One region of the Lysinibacillus sp. JK80 genome, then DNA from elsewhere that is predicted to be linked to it. Evidence: predicted binding sites of a transcription regulator. Region 1 holds the regulator's gene; each other region holds the start of a gene.
The links. Region 1 encodes CtsR, which represses protease genes until heat stress. Its sites were predicted from a motif close to ATGGTCAATAAAGGTCAAACA; they were not measured.
Positions count from the first base shown of each region.

Region 1 (11,005 bases):
GTCCTTCGGCTTAGCAAATATCATACGACCTGCTGATGTTTGCAGCACACTAGTAACTGTAACTGTAATTGCCTGTCCGATATAACTACGACCACCTTCAACCACAATCATCGTACCATCATCTAAATAGGCAACTCCTTGGTTATGCTCTTTGCCATCCTTTATAACCACAACCTGCATATCTTCACCTGGTATAACTACAGGTTTCACTGCATTCGCTAAATCATTGATATTTAACACTTTTACATGATGGAGCTCACAGACTTTATTCAGGTTAAAATCATTGGTAACGATGCATGTATCATTGCCCATTTTTTTTGCAAGACGGACAAGCTTTAAATCTACCTCTTGTACATCTTCAAAATCCTCGTCCGTAATTTCAACTTTTGTCTTACGCTCATCTTGTAATTTTTTTAAAATATCTAAACCACGCCGACCTCTTGTGCGCTTTAAGGTATCAGACGAATCAGCTATATGCTGAAGCTCTGTGAGCACAAATTGAGGTACAACTAATATACCCTCAATGAAGCCTGTTTCAGAAATATCAGCAATACGACCATCAATAATTACACTTGTATCTAGCAGTTTGTAGCTTCCACGAACCTCTTGAGCTTCAGCACCTTCAGCAGCTTTTTTCTTCGTATTGGTACTACGTAATGTAAAAAGCTGTATGAGCTCATCTCTTTTTCTAAAACCTAGACGGAATCCTAAATACCCTAATACAAATGACAGGATAATTGGAAGTACTTCCGAAATAACAGGGAATGGTACACTATCAATGGCAAAGCCTAAAAAGTAAGCGACAATCAACCCAATTATTAAACCAAACGTACCAAATAATAAATCTCCGATAGGAACCTTAAACAGAACTTCTTCCATCCAGCTAATGAGCCTTACAAAGTAATCGGAAAATGCAAAAGATAGTGTAAACAGTAAAAGTGCGCCTAGAGCTACTGATACATAAGGATTATCTAGCCAAGGATTAGATGATAAATGAAGCAATTCGTATAATGGCGGTAAGAAAACAAGGCCCAATGCTCCTCCAATCAGTAAAAACGCAATTTGAACAAATTTTTTCACAAGCTGTCACCTCCTAATTGTTAGTTAAGATTATACATAGTTTACGGTAGAAAATCTTTCATGAGCTCAGTCAAAATCTCATTATTTTTGATGTTGTGAAACAAGGATAAGATAGTTAGACAAAATTTTACAAACTTCTATTTTGTTCGTACTAGATGAAATCCTTTATTCATTCATCAGCTATTATTTAGGACGTTTATTCTTTTATATGAGTTTCCGATATTAGCATAAAAATGAAGGAAAATGCATGTCAGAATAATATCCAACATGCACAACCTCCTTTATAACTCTCTAAAGCATGCATTTAGTGCATCTTTTATCGTTTCTACACCAACAATTTCAATTCCCTGCGGAAATTCCCAACCACCAATATTCGAAGAAGGAATGAAAGCTCTTTTAAATCCAAGCTTCGCCGCTTCAATGACTCGCTGTTCTATACGTGATACCCGACGGACCTCACCTGTCAGTCCGACCTCACCAATAAAGCAATCCGTTGCACGCACTGCCTGATCCTTAAAACTAGATACAATGCTTGTCAACACCGCTAAATCTATTGCTGGCTCATCCAGCTTGACACCACCAGCAACTTTAATATATGCATCCTGAGCTTGTAGCATGAGACCCATACGCTTTTCTAGTACAGCCATTAGCAATTGTACTCGGTTTTGATCGACACCTGTGGCCATACGTTTAGGATAGTTAAAGCTTGTAGGCGTAACTAAGGATTGAATTTCAACAAGGATTGGCCTTGTCCCCTCCATTGAGGCTACAATAGTTGACCCCGCCGCACCTTGTGAACGCTCCTGTAAAAATAACTCAGAAGGGTTTAGAACTTCCTTTAACCCCCCTTGAAGCATTTCAAATATAGCAATTTCATTTGTAGATCCGAAGCGGTTTTTTTGGCTTCGTAAAATACGATGATTATGATGTCTCTCCCCTTCAAAGTACAGTACAGTATCCACCATATGCTCTAAAATACGTGGCCCTGCAATTTGTCCCTCTTTTGTGACATGCCCTACTAGAAAAATAGCAATGCCTTTTGTTTTAGCGATTCGCATCAGCTCAGCTGTACATTCACGAACCTGTGAGACACTACCTGGGGCGCTTGTTACTTCTGGATGAAAAACCGTTTGTATGGAATCGACAATGACAAATTTAGGTTGTACTTCATCAATGGTTTGGTTTAAAAACTCTAGGTTTGTTTCGGAGTATATGTAAAGCTCTTGAGAAATCACTCCTAAACGCTCTGCTCGTAATTTCGTTTGACGAATGGATTCCTCTCCGGAAATATAAAGTACGCGATGCCCTTTATTCGAGAGTAATGCGGAAACCTGTAATAGTAATGTTGATTTCCCTATTCCAGGATCGCCCCCAATTAATACTAGAGAACCAGGTACAATGCCCCCGCCTAATACACGGTTGAGTTCGCCCATTTCTGTTGCTACGCGCGATTCTTCAGTAGCTTCCACTTGGATAATCGGGATTGCCTTTTGAGTAACTGTAGCAGAATGTTGAAATGCTCCACGTGGGCCTTTTGCAACCATTTCTACTTCTTCCACCATTTTATTCCATTCACCACACCCAGGGCATCTTCCCATCCATTTAGCAGATTCATAGCCACAGCCTGAACATACAAATTTCGTTTTTTTCTTTGCCAAATTGCTTTCACCTCGAATATTTGTTCTTATCCTTAATTGTACAGAAAAAAAGACAGCTTGGCACTTAAAGCCTTACTGTCTTTTCTTGAAATTATTTAGAGATGGAAACTCCCTCTTTTTTCTTTACAACAAACTCATCGTTTACGTAATCAATGACAACCTGATTACCCTTTTCTACATTACCCTTTAGTAATTCTTCTGATAATCGATCCTCTACTTGTTTTTGTAATGCACGACGTAGTGGACGAGCACCATATTGAGGGTCATAGCCTTCTTCAGCAATTTTTTCAAGTGCTGCATCAGTCAGCTCTAACGAAATGTCTTGCTCTTGCAAGCGTTTTGTTAAAGCATTGCCCATCATCGCAATGATTTCTTTTAAGTGCTCTTTTTCTAATGCGTGGAAGACAATCATTTCATCGATACGGTTTAAGAATTCTGGACGGAATGCTTTTTTCAATTCTTCTAACATCGTACCCTTCATGTCTTTATGCTTAGACTCTGCACCACCTACATTGAAACCAAGGTTCTTTTGGTATTTTAATGCATCCGCACCAACGTTTGAAGTCATAATGACCACTGTATTGCGGAAGTCTACTACACGTCCCTTAGAGTCTGTTAAACGACCATCTTCAAGCACTTGCAATAGAATATTGAATACATCAGGGTGTGCCTTTTCAATTTCATCTAATAAAACGACTGAATATGGCTTACGGCGAACTTTCTCTGTCAGTTGACCACCATCATCGAAGCCTACATAACCCGGAGGTGAACCTACTAAACGAGAAGTCGAATGTTTCTCCATGTACTCGGACATGTCAACACGAATCATCGCATCCTCATCGCCAAACATTACCTCAGCAAGTGCTCTTGCAAGCTCTGTTTTACCAACGCCTGTAGGTCCTAAGAAGATAAATGAGCCAATTGGTCGTTTTGGATCTTTTAAGCCTGCTCTTGCACGACGTATTGCACGAGAAATCGCTTCTACTGCTTCTCCTTGCCCTACTACACGTTTGTGTAACTCTTCTTCAAGCTGTAATAACTTCGAAGATTCTTCAGAAGCAATTTTAGCTACTGGGATTCCTGTCCACATTGATACAACTGCTGCTACATCATCCACAGTCACTTTAGATTCGGCTTTACCTTGCTCTTCTTTCCAATTTTTTCGAGTAGCTTCAATTTCATCCTTCAGCTTTTGCTCTGTATCTCTTAGCGCTGCTGCCTTTTCAAATTCTTGACCTGATACGGCTGCATTTTTTTCAGAACGAACATTTTCAAGCTTATCCTCAAGCGCCTTTAAGTTTGGTGGTACTGCGAATGAGCGTAAGCGTACTTTAGAACCTGCTTCATCGATTAAGTCAATCGCTTTATCTGGTAAGAATCGGTCAGAAATATATCTATCACTCATTTTTGCCGCTGCTTCAATGGCTTCATCTGTAATTTTCACACGGTGATGCGCTTCATAACGATCGCGTAAGCCTTGAATAATTAGAATAGCCTCTTCCACTGTCGGCTCATCCACTTGGATTGGTTGGAAACGACGCTCTAAGGCCGCATCCTTTTCAATGTACTTGCGGTACTCATCAAGTGTTGTGGCACCAATACATTGAAGCTCTCCACGTGCTAAAGATGGTTTTAAGATATTTGATGCATCAATCGCACCTTCAGCACCACCCGCACCAATTAATGTATGCAATTCGTCAATAAATAAAATGATGTTGCCTGCTTGGCGAATTTCATCCATCACTTTTTTCAAACGATCTTCAAATTCTCCACGATATTTTGTACCTGCAACAACTGTCCCCATATCTAGTGTCATTACACGTTTGTCACGAAGGATTTCTGGCACTTCGTTATTAATAATTTGCTGTGCCAATCCTTCAGCAATCGCTGTTTTACCAACACCTGGCTCACCAATCAATACAGGGTTATTTTTCGTACGACGCGATAAAACTTCAATAACTCGTGTAATTTCCTTGCTTCGGCCAATAACAGGGTCTAAAGTACCTTCACGTGCAATTTGTGTTAAATCACGTGCTAGACTATCTAATGTTGGTGTATTGGCAGCTTGAGCTGCTTGTTGGCCAGATTGTGCATTATCATTATTACCTAATAGCAATAATACTTGCTGGCGAGCTTTATTTAAACCGACTCCCGCATTGTTTAAAACGCGAGCTGCCACGCCCTCACCCTCACGTATAAGCGCCAATAATAGATGCTCTGTACCGATATAGGAGTGACCTAGTTTACGTGACTCATCAACAGATAATTCAATTACTTTTTTAGCTCTTGGTGTATAATGTACGATTGGACCGACATCTTCTTTGCCCTTACCAACTAATTCTTCAATGCCAGCTTCAATCATTTGAGGACTAATATCAATGGCTTCTAACGCTTTCGCAGCAATACCGCCGCCTTCACGTATAAGCCCTAATAGAATATGCTCTGTACCGATAGATTCGTGCTTCCAACGAATAGCCTCTTCCTGAGCAAGCTGTAATACTTTTTGCGCGCGTTGTGTAAAACGATTAAACATCATATAAATCCTCTCCTTTTTCCCCATTTATAGGCTTATTCGCATGTTCTTGAGATAATGTCTCACGAAGCATCTCCGCTCGTACACGATCCCGCTCAGCAGGTGGTAATGCCTCACCTGCATAGTGCTGTAAAAAACCTGGTTGCATACTAACAACACATTCATTTAAGGTCGTTGTTTGTATACCATCAATCAATTGTAAATCTACTCCTAAACGAACATTAGATAGGCAAGTAGCAGCTTCCTCACTTGTTAAAATTCTTGCATGTGTAAGGGTACCTAAAGCTCGATATACGCGATCTTCTAGCGCAAGCTCTGCCTTTTCCATTAATTTACCTCTTGCATGCCGCTCTTTTTGAATAATCTTTTCAGCGACACTTTGTATATCTGCTAAAATATCTTCCTCTGTCTTCCCAAGTGTAATTTGGTTAGACACTTGATAAACATTCCCTAAATTTTCGCTTCCTTCACCATATATACCTCTTACAGTCATTCCTAAGCGTGTCATGGCATTTATAATTTGATTCATTTGCCCAGTTAATGTAAGAGCGGGTAAATGCATCATGACGGATGCTCGTAGACCCGTACCAATATTCGTTGGACAGCTTGTTAAATAACCAAAAGTATCTCGAAAAGCATACGGTAATACTTTCTCTAGGATACGATCAATCTTATTTGCTTGTTCATAAGCACTTTGAAGTTGAAAACTTGCTGTCATACATTGAATGCGTAAATGATCCTCTTCATTCACCATAATGCTAACGGATTCGTCTTCAGAGAGTAGTATAGAGCCCACTTGCTCTTTTTTAGCCAGTTGCGGGCTAATCAAATGCTTTTCTACAAGAATTTGACGCTGTAAAGGGGTTAAATCCTTTATAGCAAAATAAGCATAATCATTTTGAAGAGTTGGGCTATCGCTGACAGCATGTGTAACGGCCTGTTCCACTTGCAGTGCCTCATTTTCTGAAAACGCTAATGGAAAACGATAGCCATCTAAATTTCGTGCAAGGCGGATCCGTGTACTAATGACGATATCTGAGTAATCATCTTTGATATGCATCCAAGTTGGTGTCGCACGCTCTAAAAATGATTCAATCATCATGTCACATCACCACCTTCAAATTGTAGATGCTTCTCTAGCTCTTTAACTTCATCACGTAGCTTCGCCGCTTCTTCAAACTGTTCCTCATCTACGGCGGATTTCATACGCTTGCGGATATCTTCTATTTGCTTTTTAATAACATACACATTACTGCGAGCACCAGGCATTTTTCCAATGTGTTGTGGACCTGCCTGAATACGATTAAAAAGCTTTGGCAAATGATCTCCAAATGTGTCATAACAGCTTGGGCACCCGAATTTTCCTTCTTTTAAAAATTGCTTATACGAAAATCCACATTGTGGGCATGTTTGCTGTTGTGGTTGTACCTGTTGTTTTTCCCCCACCTTTTGCCATGTAGGAGAGCCAAACCAGTTAGACAATAACTGTTGAATAGATACTGGCTCTTGTTTAAACTCTGCATGAAATGGATGGAATTGTGAGGCGCAGACGTCACAATAATGATGCTCTACTTTTTGCCCACTTTGAACTTGTGTTACTGTAACTGTCGCATTACGTTGTTTACAATGTTCGCATATCATTTCCATCACCTCACTATTTTTGTTGTTCATATTTTATTGTTGTCAGCATTGCTCGCAATATTTTTGATCGAATGACATCTCTTAATGGGAGATGCAAGTCGATCGTGGAGCGATCAATTGCTGCTAACATTAATTTCGCTTCTCGCTTGGAAATTACCTGCTCATCAATGAGTCGATAAACCAAATCTTCTGCCATTGTTTGTGATGCCCCACCTTCAATTTGCCTGAGAACATCGTCGATTAAATCAATCTGTGAATTCGCGCGGACACGTAAAATTCGAATGTATCCACCACCACCACGTTTGCTCTCAACAAGGTAACCCCGCTCGGCAGTAAATCTTGTATTAATAACATAATTTATTTGTGATGGTACACATTGAAATTTATCAGCGATTTCACTACGTTTAATTTCAATATGCCCTTCTCCACCTAATTCAAGTACTTGCTTTAAGTAACCCTCTATGATGTCTGATATATTACGCATTTTAGGAATACACCTCGCTTGCTTCACTGACTTTGACTATCTTTGACTTTCTTTGAGTATATTATACAAAACGCTTGAAAAAAATTGCAATGATTTCGCCCATAGAAAAGTGGAAAGTCTTGAAAAAGGCTTTTTAAGAGCCGAAAAGAGCCCTTTTTCGATCATTTGTTTACGGTTTAATAATTTCCTTATACACCTAATGTACCCTTATTCGTCATAGAAAAAACGCAAGCATATGCAACTAGCATATACTTGCGTCTATGAAAATTATACCCAGCGACCAACAATTGGATAACGCCAAGGTTCATCAGACAATGCTTTTACGATACCGATGATCGGTACCACAAATACCATAATGCCGAAAATGATTAAAAATGGTAAGCCAATAAGGACAAAGCTTAAACCAACAGAGATAGCAATTAAAACACCCATGACAATTTGGAATAGCAGTGCTTGAATAGAAATTGCCTTTACTTCCTCATCCGAACTAATTAAAAAGAAAATAATGGGCACTAACCATGGCGCAAAAAATGCACTTGCGTGTATGATTACTTTAGACCATTTAGTCTCCATATATATCAACCCTTTCTTTGAACTTTATTCTATGTTTTATGTACTACTATTTACGGAACTATACCCGCAATAGTTTCACATTAAGAAAGATTTTTTAAAATTTTTTTGAAAGGCTGTGAGGAGCGTTGGAATTTAACAACACATTAGCAAATGAATATGAAAAGGGTATTCGCCGTACATTGCCTAGTTATGATGCCATGCTACGTTTAATACAAACTTTTTATCATTCTAGGCTATCAGAAAATGCTAACATGCTAGTCGTGGGAGCAGGAAGTGGCAATGAAATTATACAGCTTGCAGAAGGAAGACCTCACTGGTCATTCACTGGCATTGATCCATCAGAATCCATGCTTACTATAGCTAAAGAGCGTTTACTCACTCTTCCTAATGATATGTCATTCCATCAGGCTACAATACTTGATGCTTCGCTGCCCTCTACTCAGTATGACGCGGCAAGTTGTGTTCTCGTCTTGCATTTTATTCATGATTATAAAGAAAAGCTCGAAACAATAACAGAAATAGCAAGACATTTGAAACCTGGAGCACCATTTGTCCTTGTTTCAAAATATGGTCAGCTAGGCTCTTTAGAAACAGAACTACAATTTGATTTATGGCGTTCTTATTGGCTACAGCATACTAGACTTTCTTTATCCGATGTAGCAGAGATGGAAAAATCCATTCGTTCCCTTTCTTTTATGAGTGAAGAAGAAATTTTAATACTTTTACAAAGTGCGGGTTTTACTAAACCTTCTAGATTTTTTGCCACTACTTTGTTCGGTGGTTGGGTATGCTTTAAAGAGGAGCGCTAACTATTTTGTAGTAAATAATTTGAGGTGAAAACCGTGATAAGCACCATTGGCATTACAAAGCAACAACAATTGTTAAAGGATTTTCCATTAGAAGAGATACATCAGCAAGAATTTGAATGGTATTGGGTTGATTTTAATTGTCCTACAGCCGAGGAGGAATCATTGTTGGATACATTTTTCCACTTTCACCCTCTCGCTATTGAAGATTGCTTAATGAGGTTGCAGCGTCCTAAGCTCGATTTTTATGATGATTTTCATTTCTTTGTCATTCATCGGGTAAACGAAGAGACGTTAGCTGCGGAGGAGGTTAATATTTTTGCCTCCAATAAATTCATCATAACCTTCCATAAAAATCCTGTCCCTGAGATAGAGAAGGTGCAAAAGATGCTGGAAAACCAACCGAAGAATTGGGAGCGAGGTACTGTATACCTAACGTATCAAACTATCGATAAAATTGTTGACAGTTATTTTCCACTCGTTTACAAAATTGAAGATCATCTAAATGCTTTAGAAGGTGAACTTACATACCAAAGTAATGTAAATGCCATGAAAATTGTCTTCGAGTTCCGTAGTGACTTGCTTGACTTAAGACGTACTATTTTACCAATGCGTGATCTTTTATATCGCATTCTCAATTCTTACCGTTTCTCACTAAAAAAATCGGAGAGAGCTTATTTTGGAGATATCTACGACCATCTACTTAAGCTAACAGAGATGGTTGAATCTAATCGAGAGCTTACAGCAGACATGCGGGATAGTTATATGGCTATGAGTTCTAGCAGAATGAATGGCATTATGATGACTTTAACAATTGTATCAACTATCTTTATACCACTTACCTTCATTGCTGGTGTGTATGGGATGAATTTCGATAACATGCCTGAGCTACATGGGCAATACAGCTATTTTATTGTACTTGGGATTATGATAATTATCGTTATCTTTATGTTGGCTGTCTTTAAACATAAAGGCTGGTTTAAACTGTTTAAACCATAAAAAGACTGCTCGTTTTAATGAAAACGAGCAGTTTTTTTAATCTATTAATACGGTCCTCTGTCATCAATCTTATTATCACCCTGCTGTGGAAATAAAAAGTAGGCTAATACCCCTGATCCCAAAGCTGCACATATGGTAATTAATAATTGCTCAACATCTGGTACCTCAGCATGGTAGTTTCGTAGCATATAAACAGAACCAATGGCAACAATCACCATGACAGGAATAACAAATTTAAAACGTTTTTTCTCCATACCACCCCTCCTTCCATTTTTTATTTTCGTACGATTTTTAGATTGCTAAACAGTTCGTATTTTACAGGTTTCCTATTTTAAATTCAAATTTACATCGCTTCACCATTTGGACTAACAATAAAGTAAAAAAATAAAGAAATATCCAATTTTTTAACCAAATATTCAGCAAATAATAGTAAAATAGATTTAATCCCATTTATTTATTAAATATACAAACCTAACAAATTTCAAAAGTGCTTATTTACTTACAATTTATTATGGATATTAAGAATGGAGCAAATAATAATGAGTTGGTTTTCAAAAAATAGTAGTTCTAGCTACGCAATTACATTAACACCTGAAAATTTTAAGAGCGGTGTACAGTTAGATGTATTGAACCACCCCAATCTTCAAAAACAATTACAACTTTTAAATTTAACACTTGAGGATTTAGCTATCATTAAGCAGCTACAGCCTTTAGCTAAAGACCTAATTCCTGAAATGGTGGAGAAATTTTATGCAGCCATTAGTTTGAGCCAAGATTTACTTGATATTATTAATAGAACATCACATATTGATCGTTTGAAAATCACGTTACATAAACATTTAAGTGACATTTTTGAAAGTCATATTAATGATGCCTACATTGCTGAACGAAAAGCCATTGCTGAGGCTCACGTTCGAATTGGCTTGCAGTCAAAGTGGTATATTGCCTCATTCCAGTCACTCACTACTACTTTTGCAAACTTTGTGAACGAGGTGGATATTTCTAAAACAGATGCTATTCGTGCTATAAACGCTTTTTGTAAAATCATTAATTTTGAGCAACAACTCGTGATTGAGGCATATGAAAAAGAGGAAGAACGTATTCGCTCAGCAGCAGATGCAACAAAAAATTCCCTTGTAACGACGATCCAAAGTACTGCAGAAGAGCTTAATGCCATTAGTGAAGAAACAGCCGCATCATTATTAGTGATTTCCTCACAAACAGATGATAT
Region 1 is NZ_CP058997.1:4,491,576-4,502,580, forward strand. Features, by position in the region: gene HXV90_RS22615 (PIN/TRAM domain-containing protein) at 1-1,080, opposite strand, end outside; gene radA (DNA repair protein RadA) at 1,362-2,738, opposite strand; gene HXV90_RS22625 (ATP-dependent Clp protease ATP-binding subunit) at 2,830-5,274, opposite strand; gene HXV90_RS22630 (protein-arginine kinase McsB) at 5,264-6,373, opposite strand; gene HXV90_RS22635 (UvrB/UvrC motif-containing protein) at 6,370-6,912, opposite strand; gene HXV90_RS22640 (CtsR family transcriptional regulator) at 6,926-7,396, opposite strand; gene HXV90_RS22645 (DUF4870 domain-containing protein) at 7,664-7,969, opposite strand; gene HXV90_RS22650 (class I SAM-dependent methyltransferase) at 8,095-8,778, shown strand; gene corA (magnesium/cobalt transporter CorA) at 8,812-9,774, shown strand; gene HXV90_RS22660 (hypothetical protein) at 9,819-10,028, opposite strand; partial or broken gene HXV90_RS23575 (protoglobin family protein) at 10,314-10,811, shown strand; gene HXV90_RS23580 (methyl-accepting chemotaxis protein) at 10,980-11,005, shown strand, end outside.

Region 2 (11,005 bases), 2.2 Mb from region 1:
ATAACACAAATATTGTCCCTGTCGGCGATGATCAGAAACAGCATATTGAGCTAACTCGTGACCTTGCAGAACGCTTTAACAAACGCTTTGGCGATGTTTTAACAATTCCAGAAATTCAATTACCTAAAGCTGGCGCACGCATTAAATCCTTACAAGAGCCAACAAAGAAAATGAGTAAATCAGATCCAAATACGAAAGCGACAATTCGCTTATTAGATACTGCGAAAGACATTGAGAAAAAAATTAAATCAGCTGTAACTGACTCTGACGGCATCGTTGCATTTGATGTGGAAAATAAACCAGGTGTTTCAAATTTATTGACAATCGAATCAGCTATTTCAGGGGTAGCCGTTGAAGATTTAGTCAAAAAATATGAGGGAATTGGTTATGGTGGATTCAAGCAGGGTGTAGCAACAGCAGTAATTGAACACCTAACACCTATTCAAGAGAAATTCTATCATCTAGTAGAATCATCAGAATTAGATGTCATTCTAGATGAAGGTGCTGAAAAGGCTAATGCGATTGCTAGTGCTACATTAAAACGTATGGAAGATGCTATGGGTCTTGGTCGCGCACGTCGCTAAACTTACGGCTTGTCTGAGGATCGATCAAAGCCCAAATCAAGCACAACTGCGCAGATGATGATACAGGCTCCTACCGCCATATAAAATTCTGTTGTTTGAAAAATAAATTTGAAAACAACCTTCCATGAATAACCTAGTGTGCGGTAATTTAAATACAATATGAGATTCCCTACAGAGAGGATCATTAAGCCATAACTTACTAAAAATAAAAAGAGACGAAACATAGTAAGGGCATCCTTTCTATTTCTTCTTACTTATCATTTATTCACAAAACTATAAAAAAAGACGTCAGCCATTTAAATTTGGCTGACGTTTTTTTATGTTTATCTATTATGCTTCATATTTTTTGAATAGGAGACTTGCATTATGACCACCAAAACCAAGAGAATTACTCATTGCATATTGAATATTTGCTTCTCTTGCTTCGTTTGGAACATAATCTAAATCACATTCAGGATCAGGATCTTTTAAATTGATTGTAGGTGGTAAAATCCCTTCTTTAAGGGCTAATGCTGTGAAAATAGCTTCCACACCACCTGCTGCTCCTAATAAGTGACCCGTCATAGATTTTGTTGAGCTCATTGCAAGGTTATACGCATGATCACCAAAAGCAGTTTTCACAGCTTGTGTTTCGAATAAATCGTTATATGGCGTACTTGTACCATGGGCATTAATATAATCAACTTGTGATGGCTCTACGCCACCATCTGTTAATGCTTGCGTCATCGCACGTGCTGCACCTTCACCCTCTGGAGCTGGAGCCGTAATGTGATGCGCATCCCCAGTTGCACCATAACCTAAAACTTCAGCATAGATTTTGGCACCACGAGCTTTTGCATGTTCATATTCTTCTAAAATGACAATACCCGCTCCTTCTCCGATAATAAAGCCATCTCGGTTTTTATCGAATGGGCGACATGCTGCTTGTGGATCTTGATTTAATGATAGTGCTGTATTGGCACAAAAACCTGCAACCGCCATTGTTACGATTGGTGATTCAGCACCACCAGAAATCATAACATCAGCATCTCCACGCTCAATTACTTTAAAGGCATCACCAATAGAGTTTGTGCCTGAAGCACATGCCGTTACAGAACAAGAATTAATCCCCTTTGCACCAAAGTGAATAGAGACTTGGCCCGATGCCATATCAGGAATCATCATTGGGATAAAGAAAGGACTAACACGTCTTGCGCCACGCTCTTGGAATGTTAAAAATTGTTGTTCATATGTTTCCATTCCACCGATACCAGAACCAATCCATACACCTGCACGTGGAGCTAGCTCTTCATCAATTGTTAGCTGTGCATCTTCCATTGCCATAATAGAAGCCGCTAATGCGTATTGTGTGAAGCGATCCATTTTACGTGCTTCCTTACGATCAATGTATTTTTCAATATCAAAATCCTTCACTTCTGCGGCGATTTTTGCGGCAAAAAGATCTTTATTTAAACGTGTCAGCTCACCAATGCCAGATTTACCAGCTTTAATGTTTGCCCATGTTTCTTCGATGCTATTTCCTAGTGGTGTAACTGCGCCAATTCCTGTAATTACTACTCGTCTTTTACTCATTGTCTTACTCCCCTCAAGCATTTTTCCTACTTATTTTCCCCATCTCATGGCTACGGCACCCCATGTTAAGCCGCCACCAAAACCTACAAGGACTAATAAATCATCCTCTTTAATCTTACCTGCTTCGAGCTCATCTACCAAGGAAATACCAATAGATGCTGCTGAAGTATTTCCATATTTATGAATCGTTTTTGACATTTTTTCTGGTGGTAGCTCTAAACGCTCACGTGCAGATTCCATAATACGTATATTTGCCTGATGTGGCACTAGGAAATCAACGTCTTCTTTTGTTAATCCCGCTTTCTCTAATACATTAACAGCCGATTCACCCATTTGTCGAACAGCAAATTTAAACACTTCACGACCATTCATCGCAATTGTATCTTGCTTCGTTAAATAAAGATTCTTTCCGCCTGTACCGTCTGCACCAAGTTCGAAGGATAGAATACCTCTACCTTCAGAGACTTGCCCAATGATAGCTGCACTGGCACCATCGCCAAATAATACAGCTGTATTGCGATCTTCCCAATCAACGACTTTCGACAGCTTTTCAACACCTACTACTAAGACATATTTATAAGCATTTGCCTCAACAAAGTGCTTTGCTGTCACTAAACTATATATAAATCCTGCACATGCTGCTGCTTGATCCATTGCTGCAGCATTTACTGCTCCGATTTGTTCCTGAATCATACAAGCTACACTTGGAAAAGTTTGATCCTGTGTGACAGTTGCTACAAGAATTAAACCAATTTCCTCAGGCGTAATACCCGCATTTGCAATAGCTTCTTTTGCAGCAGCTACTGCCAAATCTGAAGTTTCCTGATCATCTGCCGCAAAATGACGTTCTTCAATGCCTGTTCGAGTACGAATCCATTCATCAGAAGTATCCATGATTTTTTCCAAATCAAAATTTGTAACGACCTTCTCAGGAACATATTTGCCTATTCCTATAATACCAGCGTTCATATAGCAACCCCTCAGCTTTCTTACTATCAATTATTAGTAACTGGTCATAATTATAACGCATATAAAAGGAATGACGCAAGATGATTTAAAATTTATGCGGCTGAGGGTAGTGTTCTTTGAATATAGAAGTGAAGAATTTTATGGAATGAGGTTATTCTGTTTAGAGCTTTATCTATCGTACTTTGTTGAGCTTGTTCATTATTTTTCAAAGCACCTTGCATCATGTATGAGCGGTGTTCTTCCCTTTTGGAGCACTTTTCACCCGCTTAGGAGCGCATTCCCCTATTTCAGAGCTGTTCCTAAATACTTTACATTACTAAACATAAAATACTAAATCTCATATTTGTTGTGACAAAATCGCCATGTTTCACATAAATGGTTCATTTTTTTTTGATTTATGTTATGATATGATAATGAATATGAGTAAAACCTTATGATGAAAAAAGTTCGGTTGAGGTGAAATTAATGCAATATATCGTAACGTTCATATGGTCATTCCTACTAGTTTCTATGTTAAACTACGTAGTCAGCTCTGTACTTGGTGTACCATTTGATTTCAAAACTGGGGCAATCGTTTCTGTTGTATTCTCCATCCTTATCTTTATTATTGGAGCAATCATTCCAAACGACCCTACACCAGAAGCTGCAGACCATCATTAATTCAGCTAGAAAAAGCCTGTTCAGCTTCATGCCGAACAGGTTTTTTCTGTTATTTTTCCACAACACATTGACCCTCATGCATTTTCACATGCAACGTCTCCCCTGGTAAAACTTCTCCGCGTAATAGTTCTTTAGCAACGGCTGTTTCGATATGTCGCTGTACAAAGCGTTTTAGTGGTCTTGCTCCAAATTGGGCATCTGCACCTTGCTCTACTACCCAATCAATGACTTCTTGCTCGACAGATAAAGTAATTTCTTGCTCTGCGACACGTTTAATCAATTGCTCCACATACTTCCAGGCAATCGCAGTAAAATGTTTAGTAGATAATGCATGGAAGAAGATGATATCATCCATTCTGTTTAATAGCTCAGGTTTAAAATGTTGTCGTAGGGCTGACATGACTAAGTCCTCCACAGCCGCATCATTTTCCTTTGCCTCCATTAAATAACTTGATCCGATATTCGAAGTTAAAATGACTACTGTATTTGTAAAATTCACCATTCGTCCCTGACTATCTGTAATGCGCCCATCATCTAAAATTTGCAATAAAATGTTCGCCACATCAGGATGAGCTTTTTCAATCTCGTCTAGTAGCACCACAGAATAAGGATTTCGGCGAACTGCTTCCGTTAGCTGTCCACCTTCCTCATAGCCCACATAGCCTGGAGGAGCCCCAACAAGTCGAGACACACTATGTTTCTCCATGTATTCACTCATATCAATCCGAATAAAGTGATCTTCTGAATCAAATAACTGTGCAGCAAGTGCCTTGGCAAGTTCTGTTTTACCTACACCAGTTGGACCTAAAAATAAAAAGCTACCAATAGGTCGGTGTGGATCTTTGATACCTGCACGTGCACGCCATACCGCTTCTGTCACTAATTGAACTGCTGTATCTTGTCCAACCACACGTTCATGTAATGTATCCTTTAAACGTAATAGTTTTTCACGCTCACCCTCTACTAATTTTGTTACAGGGATTCCTGTCCAACGTGAAACAATTGCAGCGATTTCATCTGCTGTTACCTCTTCACGTAAAATACGAGATTCTGCACCGTTCTCTAATTCCTTTTCAAGTACCTGAATGTCTTTTTCAAGTGTTGGAATTTTACCATGACGTAATTCAGCAGCTTTATTTAGATCATATTTACTTTCTGCCTCATCTAGATCACGACGATATTTATCCAATGTTTCACGTTTTTTCTGAATATCGTGTAGTTTTTCTTTTTCTGCTTCCCATTGTTGTCGCATGCCCTTAGATGATTCTTTTAACTTAGTTAATTCTTCGCGTAATTGCTCCAGACGTTTTTTACTTGCCTCGTCCTTTTCCTTACGCAATGCCTGTTCCTCAATTTCAAGCTGCATAATACGACGTGTGACTGCGTCTAATTCCTGTGGCATTGAATCAATTTCTGTACGAATCATTGCACAAGCCTCATCAATTAAATCAATGGCCTTATCAGGTAAAAATCGTTCTGTAATATAGCGATTGGATAGTTCTGCTGCCGCAACAATTGCTCTGTCATGAATACGTACTGCGTGATGTAATTCAAAGCGTTCCTTTAAACCACGTAAAATGGATACCGTATCCTCTATAGATGGCTCACGTACTAGTACTTGCTGGAATCGACGTTCTAAGGCAGGATCCTTTTCAATGTACATACGATATTCGTCTATGGTAGTAGCACCAATACAGTGTAATTCACCACGTGCTAGCATAGGTTTTAGCATATTTCCTGCATCCATAGCGCCATCTGTTTTTCCTGCACCTACGATCGTATGAATTTCATCAATAAATAGAATGATTTGTCCTTCTGATTCTTTTACTTCTTTTAGCACACCTTTTAAGCGTTCTTCAAATTGTCCACGATAACTTGCACCAGCGATTAACGCACTCATATCTAATTCATATAATACACATTCTTTCAAGCCTTCTGGTACATCACCTTTAACAATACGCTGTGCTAAACCTTCCACAATTGCCGTTTTACCAACTCCTGGTTCACCGATTAATACAGGATTATTTTTTGTTTTACGTGTTAGAATACGAATTACATTTCGAATTTCTTCATCACGCCCGATAACAGGATCCATCTTGCCGTTTTTTACTTCTTCAATTAAATTGCGTCCAAATTGTTCTAATGGTTTTTTATTGTCTGTTTGTTGAAATTGCATAGCTAGCACTCCTTTTTTTCATATTTCTCATTATTTATATACCCATTCTTATTCATTAGAAAAAAGTTTGACCTTTTTTGACTAACTTTATTTTACATCACTCGACAATGCTTAGCAAAGAAATCGCCCTAAAATTTTTTCACTTATTATGGAAGTTTACGTTATAATAATGGTATGTTTCTATGTTTTAGTATCGAAATCCACTATCCTTTTGTAATAATCGCCATTTATTACAAAAAGAAAGCGATGTGTTGGAGATATGGTTTTAATGGATAATATGTTTGAAAAAATTAAAGATCTTTTTCAAAACCACGGTGTTTTTATCAAAGTGAATAAAGGAAATAAAATTTTTCTAGAGGGTGAACGGGCAAAAGAAATTTATTACATCCAATCAGGTGTTATTTCGATTAGCCAAGAATCCGAGACGGGTAAGGAATTAACCATTCGTATTTGTGGCCCTGACAGCATAATAGGAGAAGGTTCGTTATTTTGTAATCTCGTCTATAATTCGATGACTGCCAAAGTTTTAGAACCCTCTACGTTGTATGTTTTGAGTCGTAAATCTTTGGAGCATTTACTAGAAGAGCAGCCGACAGTTATGGTGGAATACATGAAGTGGCTACAAACAGAAAACTTAAAGCATCAGAGTCGTTTGCGCGATTTAGTGTTAAACGGGAAAAAAGGTGCTCTATTTTCAACGCTCATTCGGCTGTCCAATACGTATGGTAAACCTGTAGAAAATGACTCGATTTTTATTGATTTTCAGCTAACAAATACAGAAATTGCAAATTTGTGTGCGACAAGTCGGGAAATGATTAATCGTATGCTGAATGATTTAAAAAAACATGAGATTATCACTTTTGATAAAGGATTTATTACCATTCATGATTTACAATTTTTAAAAAATGAAATTGCCTGTGAAAATTGTCCATTACAAATATGCCGTATCGATTAGTTTCGTTACAAGCAAAAACCCTGCTTATTTTTCAATAAGCAGGGTTTTAAATAAGCCATTTTAACGTACGCCCAATGCCATTTTGGCATAGCGTGACATTTTATCTTTCGACCAAGGTGGATTCCATACAATATTAACATTTGTACTTTTCACTTCTGGAAGTTCACCTAACGCCGTATTCACTTGATCCACAATGACTGGACCAAGTGGGCAGCCCATAGATGTTAGCGTCATCGTAACAGTTGCAACACCTTCATCATCTAATTCCACATCATATACTAAACCTAAGTTGACAATATCAATGCCAAGCTCAGGATCAATTACGTTTTCTAAAGCACCTAACATGCTATCTTTCATATCCTGATCCATTCGTATTTCTCCTTCCATCATAGTGTTAACCTTATCATAGCAGATGCACCCTATTATGCCAAATGCTGTGCAAGCCATGCTGTGGCTGCTAGCATACCGTCACGTGGTACAGCATGTCCAGCCCTTTTGTTAACCATGAACTTTAAATATTCAGGGTTTGCTTTATAGTATCCCCGTAATGTTTCATAAAATTTATACGTTTCGTGAAAAGGAACTGTTTTATCTAATTCTCCATGCCAAAAGAATACAGGGCGACCCGCGAATTTTTCTGGTGTTAAACTGACATCATATTTAGCAAGGGCTTCATTAATTTTTTCAACGTCTTCCTCTGACATCGGCCAGTTAACTCCGCTTGTTGCAAATTGTTGCAATTGGTATTCACCCAATTTTATAAAACCAGGTGCACCCATGCATATTGCAGCTGTTTGTATCCAATCATAAAGTTTCAGACAGCCTGATGTCACGATGCCACCCATTGAAGTGCCTCCTATGCCAATTTTATGACTAGCTAATAAATTTTTATTCTTTAATTCATCATATAATTGTTGTACTTCATGAATAGAATTTAAAACAATGTCCCAAAAATTTAAATTCATTTGCATTTCTGTTAGGCCTTCGCTACGCTCACCATGAAATTTTGCATCTGGCAATAGGACACGCACCCCTTTATGCACCAATTGGTATGCATAGTGTAAGTTATGTTCTTTTGCACTCATAAAGCCATGCAAAAAAATGACTACCGGGGTTTCTTCATTCATATTGTCTGTATGTATATGTAATAAAGGAATATTTCCCCACACTTCTTTTTCTACAAACATTATTGTCACTCCCAACTATTCTCTCATCTTTATGTTAGCAAACTTTTTTCACTGTGACAAAATTTTGACGAATGTAAGACAAAGAGATACTATTCAAACTATAGGAAAGGGGCAACGAGCTATGAAACCGCATTTAATCGTATTAGACTTAGATGGAACTTTATTAACAGATCAACAGCAAATTTCTGCAAAAACGAAAAAAACATTATTGCAGGCTAAGGAACAAGGGCATCAAGTGATGATTGCGACAGGACGTCCATACCGTGCAAGCGATCTTTATTATCATGAACTTGGGCTCACTACACCCATTGTTAATTTTAATGGCGCATATGTGCATCATCCTAAAAATGTCTCTTGGCAACATATGCACACACCAATTGATTTAAGTGTCGTACATGATGTTGTTGATTCTATTAACAGTTATGAATACGAAAATATTATCGCTGAGGTAAAAGATGATATTTATGTCCACACAGAAGACGATCGTATTTTAAATATTTTTAATATGGGTAATCCAAAAATTACACTTGGGGATTTATACACACACCTCCTGGATAATCCCACAAGTTTATTAATTCAGGCAAATGAAGCGAATTCAGTTATTATACGTGATCATTTGCAGGCTGTGCACGCAGAAGTCATTGAACATCGTCGATGGGGCGCGCCACTTCATATTATTGAAATTGTGCGTCGCGGCTTAAATAAAGCTGTGGGTATTGCACATGTGGCAAAATATTTAGGTATTCCTCGTGAGCGCATCATCGCTTTTGGTGATGAAGACAATGATTTAGAAATGATCGAATATGCTGGACTTGGTGTAGCGATGGGGAACGGTATTTCAAGTCTTAAAAACATTGCCAATGAAATTACAACAACGAATAATGACGATGGAATTGCAAAAATACTCATTGAACGCTTGAAATTATCATAGTTAAGTAGTAAGTTCAAGTTAACATTCCATTTTTACCAGTTTAACTTTATTCAGTGGTACCCCTTCCATTTATCTAAAGTGAGTATCTACTGAATAAAGTTAAAAAGCTTTAAAAGTAAGTTGAAATTAGGGGGACAAGAGAATGAAGATTTTTACGGATAGTGGATGTGATCTACCAAAATCTTACTATGAAGAAAATGATGTCGTGCTACTCCCTTTACGAGTGCAATTGAACAACAAAGAATATGAAGATGTGATTTCAATTGATTCCAAAGAGATCTATGATGCAATACGCCAAGGTGCTCAGCCAAAAACATCACAAGTGTCACCTGAGCTCTTTTTGAAGCATTTTGAGGAGCTAGCCAAAAATGATGAAGAAGGTATTTATATCGCTTTTTCATCAGAATTATCAGGCACATATAGTACTGCTCAAATGATTCGCAATCAGGTACTTGAGCAGTATCCTTCCTTAAAACTAGTCATTATCGACTCTAAATGCGCATCACTAGGCCATGGCCTTGTCGTGGAAGAAGCTGTACGACTGCGAAATATAGGAGTATCCTTAGAAGACATGGCCTCTAAAATAAACACCCTTGCACCTCAGGTCGAGCATTTATTTACTGTAGAAGACTTAGATTACCTTGCAAAAGGTGGTCGTGTATCAAAAGCTAGTGCATTTTTAGGTGGCCTTCTTAGTATTAAGCCTATTTTAAATGTAGAAGATGGCAAACTTGTACCGATTGAAAAGTCACGCGGTCGAAAAAAAGCACTTAATCGTATGTTAGATTTAATGCAGGAGCGTGGTGGCAGCTTTACAAATAAAATCGTAGGTATTAGCCATAGTGACGACGCTGCCTTTGCGAATGAAGCAAAAGCCTCTATCCAGGAGCGTTTTTCACCTCAAGCTGTGCAAATTACCATGATAGGTTCTGCGATCGGCTCACATGTCGGACCTGGGACTATTGCAATTTTCTTCACAAATAAAAGCTTTGAAGGCTAATAAAAAGCATGCTAGGATGGCTCCTGGCATGCTTTTTTGTCGTGTTATTATTATTGGACGTCTTGCTCCTGACGACGAACTTTCCCTCGTTTAATGATGATGACAACAAAGCCAATAAAGATCACCCATACTAAGCCAAGAGCCACCATATAAGGAGTGTTTAAGCCTTCATCATTGCGAACTTGATAAATTTCAACCATTTCTCGGTCTAAAATAACAGGATAGACTTCTTTTTCATTTATGCGAACTTTTTCCTCATGTAAAATACCGTTCAGCATTTTCCCTTCACCAAGTTGTTCAGGTGTTAAGTCGACGCGTTGTGTTTTACCAGTATTATTAACCATGATTACCCACTTTTCTTCGTCAGAAGAACGTGTAAAGACAAGAAGGCCATTTTCATTTGTAATGACTTCAAAATCACCATTACGTAAAGTAGCTGATTGATTACGTAAAGATTGAACATTTTTAATATAATCTATCAGTTCCTCGTCTGTTTTAAAGTTATAAAGCTGGTGTGTATCTGGTTTTGCTTCCCCATTCATAGCAATTTCTGTCCCGTATTGTACGACAGGAATTCCTGGTAGCATAAATAAAGCACCCATCGCCATTTTTAAGCGGGTAGGTGGGAACATATTTTCATTAGCAGAGTCAAATGTAAAACGATGAGTTTCAAGTGAATCCACCATAATTTGTGTCGGTTTTTCTCCTGCGAAGGGTTCCATTAATTTAGAAGAATCCATATCCACGTTTTTAAATATATTACGATAGATATCTGCCGTTACAGGTGAGAAAGTTGCATCAAAGTCAGCATCGCTTTCTTCATTTGCTATCACATAAAGTGATGTTTTTGTCTCTTTTAATGCAGCTATTACTGCATTGATAAACGCTGTATCAGCCCCTGCGATATTTGTTAAACGAATACCACCGATGTCATATGTAGAAACAAATTCAGTTACTGCTTGAATAAGTGC
Region 2 is NZ_CP058997.1:2,306,767-2,317,771, forward strand. Features, by position in the region: gene trpS (tryptophan--tRNA ligase) at 1-584, shown strand, start outside; gene HXV90_RS11960 (YuzI family membrane protein) at 587-808, opposite strand; gene fabF (beta-ketoacyl-ACP synthase II) at 915-2,156, opposite strand; gene HXV90_RS11970 (beta-ketoacyl-ACP synthase III) at 2,187-3,125, opposite strand; gene HXV90_RS11975 (YjzD family protein) at 3,591-3,785, shown strand; gene HXV90_RS11980 (ATP-dependent Clp protease ATP-binding subunit) at 3,835-5,961, opposite strand; gene HXV90_RS11985 (Crp/Fnr family transcriptional regulator) at 6,230-6,916, shown strand; gene HXV90_RS11990 (metal-sulfur cluster assembly factor) at 6,977-7,285, opposite strand; gene HXV90_RS11995 (prolyl oligopeptidase family serine peptidase) at 7,339-8,103, opposite strand; gene HXV90_RS12000 (Cof-type HAD-IIB family hydrolase) at 8,225-9,034, shown strand; gene HXV90_RS12005 (DegV family protein) at 9,177-10,034, shown strand; gene HXV90_RS12010 (alpha-amylase family glycosyl hydrolase) at 10,085-11,005, opposite strand, start outside.
Region 2: a site for CtsR is predicted at 6,026-6,046, ahead of HXV90_RS11980 (ATP-dependent Clp protease ATP-binding subunit). Genes of this name have one in related genera too.

Region 3 (11,005 bases), 710 kb from region 1:
GCGAGAGCAGGAAATGCCAGAAGGAGCGTACACTACATATTTATTTGATAAGGGCATTGATAAAATCTGTAAAAAGGTTGGGGAAGAAGCAACAGAGGTGGTCATTGGTGCCAAAAACCGAGATGCTGAGGAAGTAAAATGGGAGGCAGCTGATTTAATTTATCACCTACTCGTATTATTACAAGAACAAAAAGTAAGCATTTATGATGTTCTGCATGTGTTGGAAAAACGTCACGAGGAGAAATAACAGCATATTATTGATTGTGTGGTATAATAGGAGTTACTGTGTAAAGGAACGTAGAATACGTTCCTTATTTCTTGTTTCGGAGGAAATATATTGGAAAAGAAACGTCAAAATGAGACTCAATCGAATATAGTGTCGTTCATTCCAACAGGCGACTATTATTATAAGAAATCAATTCAAGCAATGAACAGTGGACAAATGAATAAAGCCTATAAATATTTACAGCGTGCGGTAGATTTAAGTCCCGACGATCCAATGATTATCTTGCAGTTAGCCATAGTAGAGTTAGAAGGTCAACGTTTTGAGGAAGCGTATGACCTACTTCGTCGCGCCTATCAAATTGATCCAGATAATCCAGAAATCATATTTTACATGGCAGAAGTATCAGGGTGTGTAGGCATCATGCATGATGCAAAACGCTTTGCAGAAGAATATTTAAAGCTAGAACCTGAGGGTGCTTATGCCGATGAAGCAGCAGAAATATTAGAGTTTGTCGCTTTTGAGCAAGATGATTTTGAAGAGCTTGAAGGCTCTGGTGAGGATTTATATCGTCAGGAGCAAGCTCGTCGTTGTATGGAAAAGGGAGATTTTCCTGAAGCTATTACTATTTTAGAAGATTTAATTGAAGATCGACCAGCATTTTGGTCAGCCTATAATAATCTAGCACTCGCTTATTTTTATGTTGGAGAAGAAGAGCAAGCAAAGGCTCTCTTGCATACAGTGCTACGTGAAAATAAGGGCAATCTACATGCATTATGCAATTTAACGGTAATTGCGTATTATGAAAAAAATGAAGATGATTTACAAGAACTGTTAAATGTTCTTGTTAAAATTCAACCCTATACTTGGGAGCATCGTTATAAACTTGGTGCTACCTTAGCCTTAATCGGCCAATATGAATTAGCCTATAAATGGTTGCGCAGCATGCAAAAGAGAGGCTATGTAGGAGATGCAGGATTTTACTTTTGGCTGTCACATGCTGCTTATTTCTCAGGACATGAGGAGATTTCGAAAAGTGCGTGGGATCAGCTTCTAGAGCTAGACCCAGACAAAGAGGGCTTCGAACCTTGGCGCCAACAAGAAAATGAATTTGGACTTGATGCATTGGAGCATGATCGTGATTTTATTGTTGAAAAATTAGAGAGCACTTATACGAGTGAACGCATTTTTGGTTTATTTTTACTGAAAGGTACAGCGCATAAGCAAGAAATTATCGCCCATCCGAAATGGATTAATATTGAACAATTAGGCTCTTTTGAAAAATTATTTTTAGCTTATGCACTTGGACATGAATTTGATAAGAAAAATAAAGTAGAAGCAAGCTTTTTACGATCAGTACAGGTCTCAGAAATTTTATTAGAACAATATGGAAAGCTATCATCATTAATTGTACCGCTGTTTCAAATGTGGTTTGTGCTATGTGAACAAGCTTTAATAGAAAATTATCGTTTTACAAATCCAACAGCAATTGCAGGAGCAAATGATTATTTATTCAGATCTTCACAAATGCTTAAAGTGACAAAAAAGGAAATTGCGCAGCAATATGGAGTTTCTGTATCTACTTTATCAAAGTATATTGACGAAATATTAACGTTTTTGCCAAACAGTCATGATTAATGTGTGAGCAACATAGTTGAATAACTTTATACTTTCACATACGATGAACATACTAACGCTATCACCAATTTTTCCTTAGCGTCATTGATCTTCTTCTATAGATGACGTTAGATGTATTGGTTGAATGAAGATAAAAAGTATTCTGTTTAGGGGGAAGTATTTATGTCGGAAGAAAAAATTTATGATGTAGTAATTATTGGTGCAGGTCCTGCTGGGATGACTGCCGCTGTTTATACATCTCGTGCAAATTTGTCTACTTTAATGATTGAACGTGGCATTCCTGGTGGACAAATGGCAAACACTGAAGAAGTAGAAAACTACCCAGGTTTTGAGACAATTTTAGGACCAGAGCTTTCTACAAAAATGTTTGAGCATGCTAAAAAATTTGGTGCTGAATATGCCTATGGTGATGTAACGGAAATCATCGATGGAGAAGAATATAAAACAATTAAATCAGGTGCAAAAAAATATAAAACACGTGCCATTATTATCACCACTGGTGCTGAGTATAAAAAAATGGGTGTGCCTGGTGAAAAAGAGCTTGGTGGCCGTGGTGTCAGCTACTGTGCAGTATGTGATGGAGCATTCTTTAAACAAAAAAATCTAGTTGTCGTAGGTGGCGGAGATTCAGCTGTTGAAGAGGGTGTTTATTTAACTCGCTTTGCTGATAAAGTGACAATTGTCCACCGTCGTGATAAATTACGTGCACAAAAAATTCTCCAAGATCGTGCCTTTGCCAATGAAAAAATTGATTTCATTTGGAATGCAACTGTAAAAGAAATCAATGAAGCGAATGGTAAAGTTGGCAGTGTAACACTACAATCAACTGTCGATGGTACAGAATCTGAATTTGCTACAGATGGTGTTTTCGTCTATATAGGTATGCTTCCGTTAACGAAACCATTTGAGTCATTAGGTATTTTAAATGAGGCTGGCTATATTTTGACAAATGAAACGATGGAAACAAAAATCCCAGGTATCTTTGCAGCTGGAGATGTTCGTGAAAAATCACTTCGTCAAATTGTAACAGCAACTGGTGACGGTAGTATTGCCGCGCAAGCTGTTCAACATTATGTAGAAGAGCTATTAGAGAAAATTAATGCCTAATAGGGCTATTTTAAGGAAAAAAATACAATTTTAATGTGGTTTTAATATTGCTGTAACTTGAATGACATATAAAAGGTGTATGATTAAAAATGTAATTAGCAATCCCCCTTTTATTTTGTTTAGTAGGTTGTTTCCGCCTCCAATAGGTGGGAGCAACCTACTTTTTTATGTGTAAAAAATCAAATAATAATATCACGATAAACGTAAATTTCGCCCAAGATGAAATGGTTATCTTTGAATAGAACTAAATTGTTAATTGTCTGCGTACAAGAGTTGTAAATGAGGACAAAACTTACAAGGTCTTGTTATAATGAAGAGTAGAATGCAAAAGTGATTAGAGGTGTGCCTATGCAAAGAATTGCAAATTTAATTGCCGTAAAAGACGGTAAAGTATTATTACTTCAGAAACCAAGACGAGGCTGGTATGTAGCACCAGGAGGGAAAATGGAGAGTGGCGAGTCAATCTTCGAGGCTGCTATTCGAGAATTTCAAGAAGAGACAAACGTCATACCTTTACATGTTCATTTAAAGGGTGTTTATACGATGATCATTAAAGAAAACAATGACGTAGTGGATGAATGGATGCTCTATACATTTGTTGCAAAGGATGTAGATGGAGTACCATTCGAAGAAACAAGAGAAGGCAAACTTGCATGGCACCCAGTAGAGGATTTAGCACATTTGCCAATGGCTGAAGGAGATCGAACTAATTTACAATTTGCTGTTTCGCAATCAGGCATTCAGTATGGCACGTTTGACTATACAACGAATTTTGAATTACTTCATCAGAAAATACAAATTTCAAAAGAACAATAAAGGAGTTGCATGACAGTGGTGGTTGAAGGCCAACAAAGTACACATGAATTGGTTATTATTACAGGAATGTCTGGGGCTGGGAAAACAGTAGCTATTCAAAGCTTTGAGGATTTAGGGTATTACTGTATTGATAATTTACCACCTGCGTTACTTACAACTTTTTTAACCTTATTAAGAGATTCTGGTAAAAACAGTACCCGAATTGCAGCAGTAATGGATATGCGCGGAGGCGACTTTTTTGATGCTCTAATTGGCGCATTAGACCATATACTAAAAGAAGGCGATATTGTTGCTCGTATTTTATTTTTAGATGCAGATGATGCCACATTAGTCAGACGGTATAAAGAAACGAGACGTGCACATCCATTAGCAGTGAATGGTTTACCTCTAGATGGAATTAAACAGGAACGAGTACTTTTATCTGAAGTAAAGGGTCGTGCCAATTTTGTTTATAACACATCTAACATGAAACCAAAGCAATTACGTGAAAAAATCGTAAAAGAATTTGCAAGTGAGGCAGATACTATTTTTACCGTTAACATTATGTCCTTTGGCTTTAAACATGGTATGCCGATTGATGCGGACTTAGTGTTTGATGTTCGTTTTCTTAAAAACCCATACTATGTGGAGGAGCTACGTCCAAAAACGGGTCTTCAAACAGAGGTATCTTCTTATGTGTTAGCGTTGGAAGATACGCAAATCCTTATACAAAAACTGACGGATTTATTAGACTTTATGATTCCTCTCTATCGACAAGAAGGTAAATCACAGCTTGTTATTGCTTTTGGTTGTACTGGGGGCCAGCATCGCTCCGTGACATTAGCAGAATTTTTTGGTGCATATTTTGCGGGCAAGGAAAATACGGTTATTACGCATCGTGATATTAATCGTAGAAAGGAATGAGTGAATGGGGAAAAAGCAAACAAAGCTTGTGGTAATTGGTGGTGGCACAGGGCTCTCCACGTTACTTCGCGGTCTGAAGCATCACCCATTTGATATTACTGCTATCGTAACAGTAGCAGATGATGGTGGATCTTCAGGTCGTTTACGTGATGATTACGATATCCCACCGCCTGGTGATGTACGCAATGTGATTGCAGCATTATCAGATATTGAGCCCCTTGTAGAGCAAATGTTTCAATACCGTTTTTCGGCATCTGAAGACTTACGAGGTCACTCCTTAGGGAATTTAATGCTTACAGCCCTTACTGATATTACTGGTGATTTCAATCATGCTATCAGTGAGATGGGAAAGGTTTTAAAAGTTCATGGTCGAGTTATTCCAGCAGCTAATAAAAAAATCACCTTACATGCTGTGCTTGAGGACGGTTCAATTATCGAGGGAGAATCAAAAATCCCGACAGCGACGAAACGCATTAATCGCGTTTTTTTAGTACCTGAAAATGTGCAACCGTTGCCAGAAGCTATTCGTGCAATACTTCGTGCAGATTATATTTTAATAGGACCAGGAAGCTTATATACAAGTATTATTCCTAATTTGCTTGTTAAGGAAATAGGTGAAGCAGTTGTTAAGGCTAAAGGAAGAAAAATATATGTTTGTAATTTAATGACACAAAAGGGTGAAACCATTTCTTATACAGCAGGCGATCATGTAACAGCCATACATAAGCATGTTGGCCATGATTTTATCGATTCCATCTTAGTAAATGATGAAGAACTCCCTAACCCTGTAAAAGAACTGTATAAAGAAGAAAGAGCGGAACCAGTAACATTTGACGTAGCAAAGCTTGAAAGTATGGGTTTAGAAGTTATCAAACGAGACATTGCTACAATTCGACCAGATGGAACGGTTCGACATAATGCTACAAATGTTGCAGAATGGCTGGTAGATTATGCTGATATTTACCATCAAAAAGTAAGAGGACCAATAATAGAAACATAATGGCTTTATTGTATATGGTAAGATGAACATATACATAGAAATCATGATTGAAAGGGGGGCGTGATATGTCTTTTGCTTCTGAAACAAAAAAAGAATTGACACAAATAGAAGCAGACAATCATTGTATGAAAGCAGAAGTTTCTGCCCTAATTCGTATGAATGGTTCATTATCCTTTGCAAATAAACAACTAAGCTTAGACGTGCAAACCGAAAACGCTGCAATTGCCAGAAGACTATATACGATTATGAAAAAATTGTATCCGTACAATGTTGAATTACTTGTTCGTAAGAAAATGCGATTGAAAAAAAATAATGTGTATATATGCCGTGTAAGAGAAGGAGCGCGTGAGCTATTAATTGATTTAGAAATCATCTCAGACGACTTTCAATTTAACCATACTATCTCAAGAAAGCTCATTCAAAAGAGCGGCCAAAAAAGAGCTTATTTAAGAGGAGCCTTTTTAGCAGGAGGTTCCGTCAATAATCCAGAAACATCGGCTTATCATTTAGAGGTTTATTCTTTATATAAAGAACATGGTGAGGCATTAATGGATTTGATGAATGAATTTGAACTCAATGCCAAAACAATTGAACGTAAAAAAGGCTTTGTAACTTACTTAAAAGAAGCAGAAAAAATTTCAGATTTCCTTAATATTGTTGGAGCGCATCAGGCTATGATGAAATTTGAAGATGTTCGGATTTTGCGAGATATGCGTAATAGTGTCAACCGTATTGTGAACTGTGAAACTGCCAATTTAAATAAAACCATTGGAGCAGCATTACGGCAGGTTGAGAATATTCGATTTATTGAAAATTCAATTGGTCTTGATCAACTACCAGAGAAGCTTCGTGAAATAGCACGTCTCCGTGTTGAATACCAAGATGTGACATTAAAAGAGCTTGGTGAAATGGTATCTAGTGGAACGGTTAGTAAATCAGGTGTTAACCATCGATTGAGAAAAATTGATGAGATTGCGGATGCATTAAGGAGTGGTGAAAAAATAGGTGGTTAAGTTATCATACTTTTCAGGTATGAATGTCATGCTAATCGCTTATTGTTCTTTTGCCAGTAAGTAAGGTAAGATAAAACTAATAGACGAACGGTAGTGAAGGGGAGTTTTGAGAATGATTGAGAGAAGAGTCCAGGTTAAATTAAAATTAGGACTACAAGCTAGACAAGCAGCACTATTTGTGCAAGAAGCAAATCGTTTTAGTGCTGATATCTTTCTAGAAAAAGATGAGAAAAAAGTAAATGCCAAATCCATTATGGGTGTTATGAGCTTAGCAGTTGCTAAAGGTACCGAAGTGACTTTAAGCAGTGAAGGTAACGATGCTGAGCAAGCGGTTACAGCATTGGCAACAATTATTGAAAATGAAGATTAACATTCATTAAATACAAAAGGCATCACAGAGCAATTCTGTGATGCCTTCTATTTTTTTATTTATTATCGCTACGGTGCATAATATGATCGATTAAACCGTATTCTTTTGCACGTTCAGCAGTCATGAAGTTATCACGATCTGTGTCTCTTGCAATGACTTCAAGTGGTTGACCAGTGCGTTCAGATAAAATGCCATTTAATTTTTCACGTAAGAATAGAATACGTTTAGCAGCAATTTCAATTTCTGTCGCTTGACCTTGTGCACCACCTAGTGGTTGGTGAATCATGACTTCAGCATTTGGTAAGGCAAAACGTTTACCAGGTTCTCCAGCTGCAAGTAGGAAAGCACCCATTGATGCAGCCATACCAATACAAATAGTTTGTACCTGTGGTTTAATGATTTGCATTGTGTCATAGATAGCCATACCAGCCGTAATGGATCCGCCAGGTGAGTTAATATAAAGAGAGATATCTTTATCTGGATCTTCTGCTTGTAGGAAAAGAAGCTGAGCGACAATGGAGTTAGCAACATTGTCATCAATAGCACTTCCTAAAAGGATAATACGGTCTTTAAGTAGACGTGAATAAATGTCATATGCACGCTCACCACGACTAGTTTGTTCAATAACTGTAGGAATTAAATTCATGTTAAATCCTCCTTAAAAAGCTAAATTCGAATACCTTTGCTGAAAATTTTCCTTTGTATTTCAGCTGTATCCTTATCATACACATTATAGTCAGGGAAGGTCAAATATTAACCCTGCTAAAGTGAAATTAAAAAAAATAAATTGTTTTTGCATTCTATGGTTGAATTATATAGGATAGGCTTGTATAATGATTAAGGTTATAAGGTTTAAAGTACAGGACACTATTTTGCAGGTATGCTTCAAAAATGAGGGTTATCTACATCATGCTTTTCGTAAGCCTAGAGTGAGTACTTTTTTTTTGTGTCTTTTGCCCTCGTGGTGTAATGGATAACACGTAAGATTCCGGTTCTTGCACTGGGGGTTCGATTCCCTCCGAGGGCGCCATTTTACTGATCAATTGATATACTGTTATAGCTCATCTCCTAATAAGTAGTTTAGCAGCCTGCTTACTGGAGATCGAGAGGAAGAATAAAGGGAATACTGTCCTAGTTGGCATTATTCCCCTATTTATTCCTTTCAAACCTTCAAAAAAGCAACAACTCCAAATTATTTTTTAGTGAACATACTGTACGTGAGACTAGTAATAGTCGAAAAAAAAGAATCCTATCTGAGGGGATTCTTTTTTTTTGCCTAAATTTATCGAAATTTGGCATGGTTCTTATTGTATATATATTAGTTTTAGGTTAATTTTCTTGTTATTTATACATGTTTTTTCAAATTATATGAATTTATTATAAATTTATATGAAAAAATATTTAATTTTATGCGAAAAGTTGTTGTCTAAATACTATAATGTTAATATAATTGACCTAATAGTCTAACATTTCCGAATTGCGAAAAATAATACGTAATTCGGAAAATTATCGAACTAGGGGGAAATACAATGAAAAAAACAGGTTGGATGTTACTGATGATTATTGCAGCTTTAACATTAGCACTTGCAGGTTGTGGTACAAAAGATGATGCATCTTCAGGTAGCTCATCTTCAGAAGATGGTGGAGATGGCAAAAAGGTTTACAAAGTAGGTACTGAGGCAACTTTTGCACCATTTGAATCTGTTGACGATTCAGGGAAAATTGTAGGGATTGATGTCGATATTCTACAAGCTATTGCAGATGAGATGGACTTTGAGGTTGAGTGGAATAATATTGGATGGGAGCCAGTGTTCCAAACAATTAAGAACGGTGAAACAGATATCGGTGCTTCTGGAATCACAATTACGGAAGAGCGTAAAGAATCATTTGATTTTACAGAACCGTATTATGAGTCTCAGTTATTAATTGTTGTGAAAGAAGATTCAAAGATTAAATCTCTTGATGAATTAAAAGATAAAAAAGTATCTGTACAAATCAATGCAACTGGTCATATGGCAGCGAAAAAGCTACAAGGGGAAGCAAGTACAAATATTATGGCTTTTGAAAGTCAGCCAATCGCTATCCAAGAGATGCTAAATGGTAATGTTGATGCAGCTATCGGAGATAATGCAGTAGTTTATGAATATATCAAAGCTCACCCAGATCAAAAACTAAAAGTAATTGAAGATGATGCATTCGAAAAAGAATACTATGGCTTCATGGTTCAAAAAGGGAATAAAGAATTGCTAGATAAATTAAACGAAGGTCTTAAAAAGATTAAAGAAAACGGTAAATTAAAAGAAATTACAGGCATTGATTTTCAATAAAAATGAATGAAATGATGCTACTAACATAGTAACTGTGCTAACAGTTCATTTATTAATTGTAATTTAAAGGGGAATGGGGTTTTCGGATGGACATCTTTGACTTACGCTGGGACATTGTCTGGAACTACCGAGATATGTTTATACGAGGTATTGGCGTAACACTTATTTTGACACTTAGTGGTTATTTTGGCGGTATTCTATTAGGACTATTTTTAGGCCTTGGAAAATTATCGAGTAAAAAATGGATTTATTGGCCATCTAAACTATATATCGATTTATTCCGTGGAACACCGATGCTTGTACAAATCTTGTTAATTCACTTAGCAGTTATTCCAACAATTTTTGGTCATTCTTTAGGTTATATGGTATCAGGGATTACAGCGCTTATTTTAAACTGTGCTGCTTATAATGCGGAAATTTTCCGTGCAGGGATTCAAAGTATTGCAAAAGGGCAAATGGAGGCTGCTCGCTCTCTTGGATTAACGCATAACCAAGCGATGCGTAAGGTCATTTTACCTCAAGCATTTAGACGTATGATTCCGCCATTGGGCAATGAATTTATTGCATTATTAAAAGATTCTTCACTCGTAACTGTAATTGCAGCACCAGATATTTTATACGCTAGTAAGGTCGTAGCTGGTGCAAGCTTCCGCTTCTGGGAACCGTATATCGTTGCAGCATTATTATATTTAGTGTTGACATATGGTGTAACGAAGATTGTAGCATTTATCGAGAAACGATTTAGCAATAGCTATGTCCCTCGTAAAGCTAAGGTAGAAGGGCGGGAAGCTAGATGATAAAAATTGAAAACCTACACAAATACTTTGGCAAGCTTGAAGTATTAAAAGGAATCGATTATGAAATTCAAGAAAAACAAGTTGTCTGTGTTATTGGGCCGTCTGGTTCAGGAAAAAGTACATTTCTCCGTTGCATCAATATGTTAGAAGAAGTAACGGATGGTGCTATTTATATTGAAAATGTAAAAATTAATGATCCTAAAACGAATATCAATGAAATTCGCGCTGAAGTGGGTATGGTGTTCCAACAATTTAACTTATTCCCGCATATGACTGTTATCGATAATGTCACGATGGCACCTATGCAAATTCGTAAAATGAATCGTACAGACGCAGAAGCTTTAGGACATGAGCTATTAAAAAAGGTCGGGCTCGACAGCAAGGCCTATAATTATCCTGAGCAGCTATCAGGTGGTCAGCAACAGCGTGTGGCGATTGCTCGTGCCTTAGCAATGAAGCCAAAAGCTATTTTATTTGACGAGCCAACTTCAGCACTTGACCCTGAAATGGTAAAAGAGGTGCTAGATGTTATGAAAAATCTAGCAGCTGAAGGGATGACAATGGTAGTTGTGACACATGAAATGGGCTTTGCTCGTGAAGTAGGTGATCGAGTAGTCTTCATGGATGGGGGCTATATTGTGGAAGAAGGGTCTCCAGAGGAACTATTCGGCAATCCCCAAAGCGACCGTACGAAAGCGTTTTTAGGAAAAGTATTATAAAGCTGAAAAAGCGAACGACATGCTCGTTCGCTTTTTTTGTGCTGTTCTTATTTAATGAAGGGGATTAGATGTTGTGTCGAATGCATTCAGCA
Region 3 is NZ_CP058997.1:3,778,828-3,789,832, reverse strand. Features, by position in the region: gene hisIE (bifunctional phosphoribosyl-AMP cyclohydrolase/phosphoribosyl-ATP diphosphatase HisIE) at 1-247, shown strand, start outside; gene HXV90_RS19010 (tetratricopeptide repeat protein) at 338-1,861, shown strand; gene trxB (thioredoxin-disulfide reductase) at 2,024-2,968, shown strand; gene HXV90_RS19000 (NUDIX hydrolase) at 3,317-3,784, shown strand; gene rapZ (RNase adapter RapZ) at 3,794-4,687, shown strand; gene HXV90_RS18990 (gluconeogenesis factor YvcK family protein) at 4,692-5,687, shown strand; gene whiA (DNA-binding protein WhiA) at 5,753-6,700, shown strand; gene HXV90_RS18980 (HPr family phosphocarrier protein) at 6,813-7,070, shown strand; gene clpP (ATP-dependent Clp endopeptidase proteolytic subunit ClpP) at 7,126-7,716, opposite strand; tRNA gene HXV90_RS18970 (tRNA-Arg) at 8,026-8,100, shown strand; gene HXV90_RS18965 (basic amino acid ABC transporter substrate-binding protein) at 8,600-9,397, shown strand; gene HXV90_RS18960 (amino acid ABC transporter permease) at 9,484-10,194, shown strand; gene HXV90_RS18955 (amino acid ABC transporter ATP-binding protein) at 10,191-10,913, shown strand; gene HXV90_RS18950 (spore coat protein) at 10,965-11,005, opposite strand, start outside.
Region 3: a site for CtsR is predicted at 7,803-7,823, ahead of clpP (ATP-dependent Clp endopeptidase proteolytic subunit ClpP). Genes of this name have one in related genera too.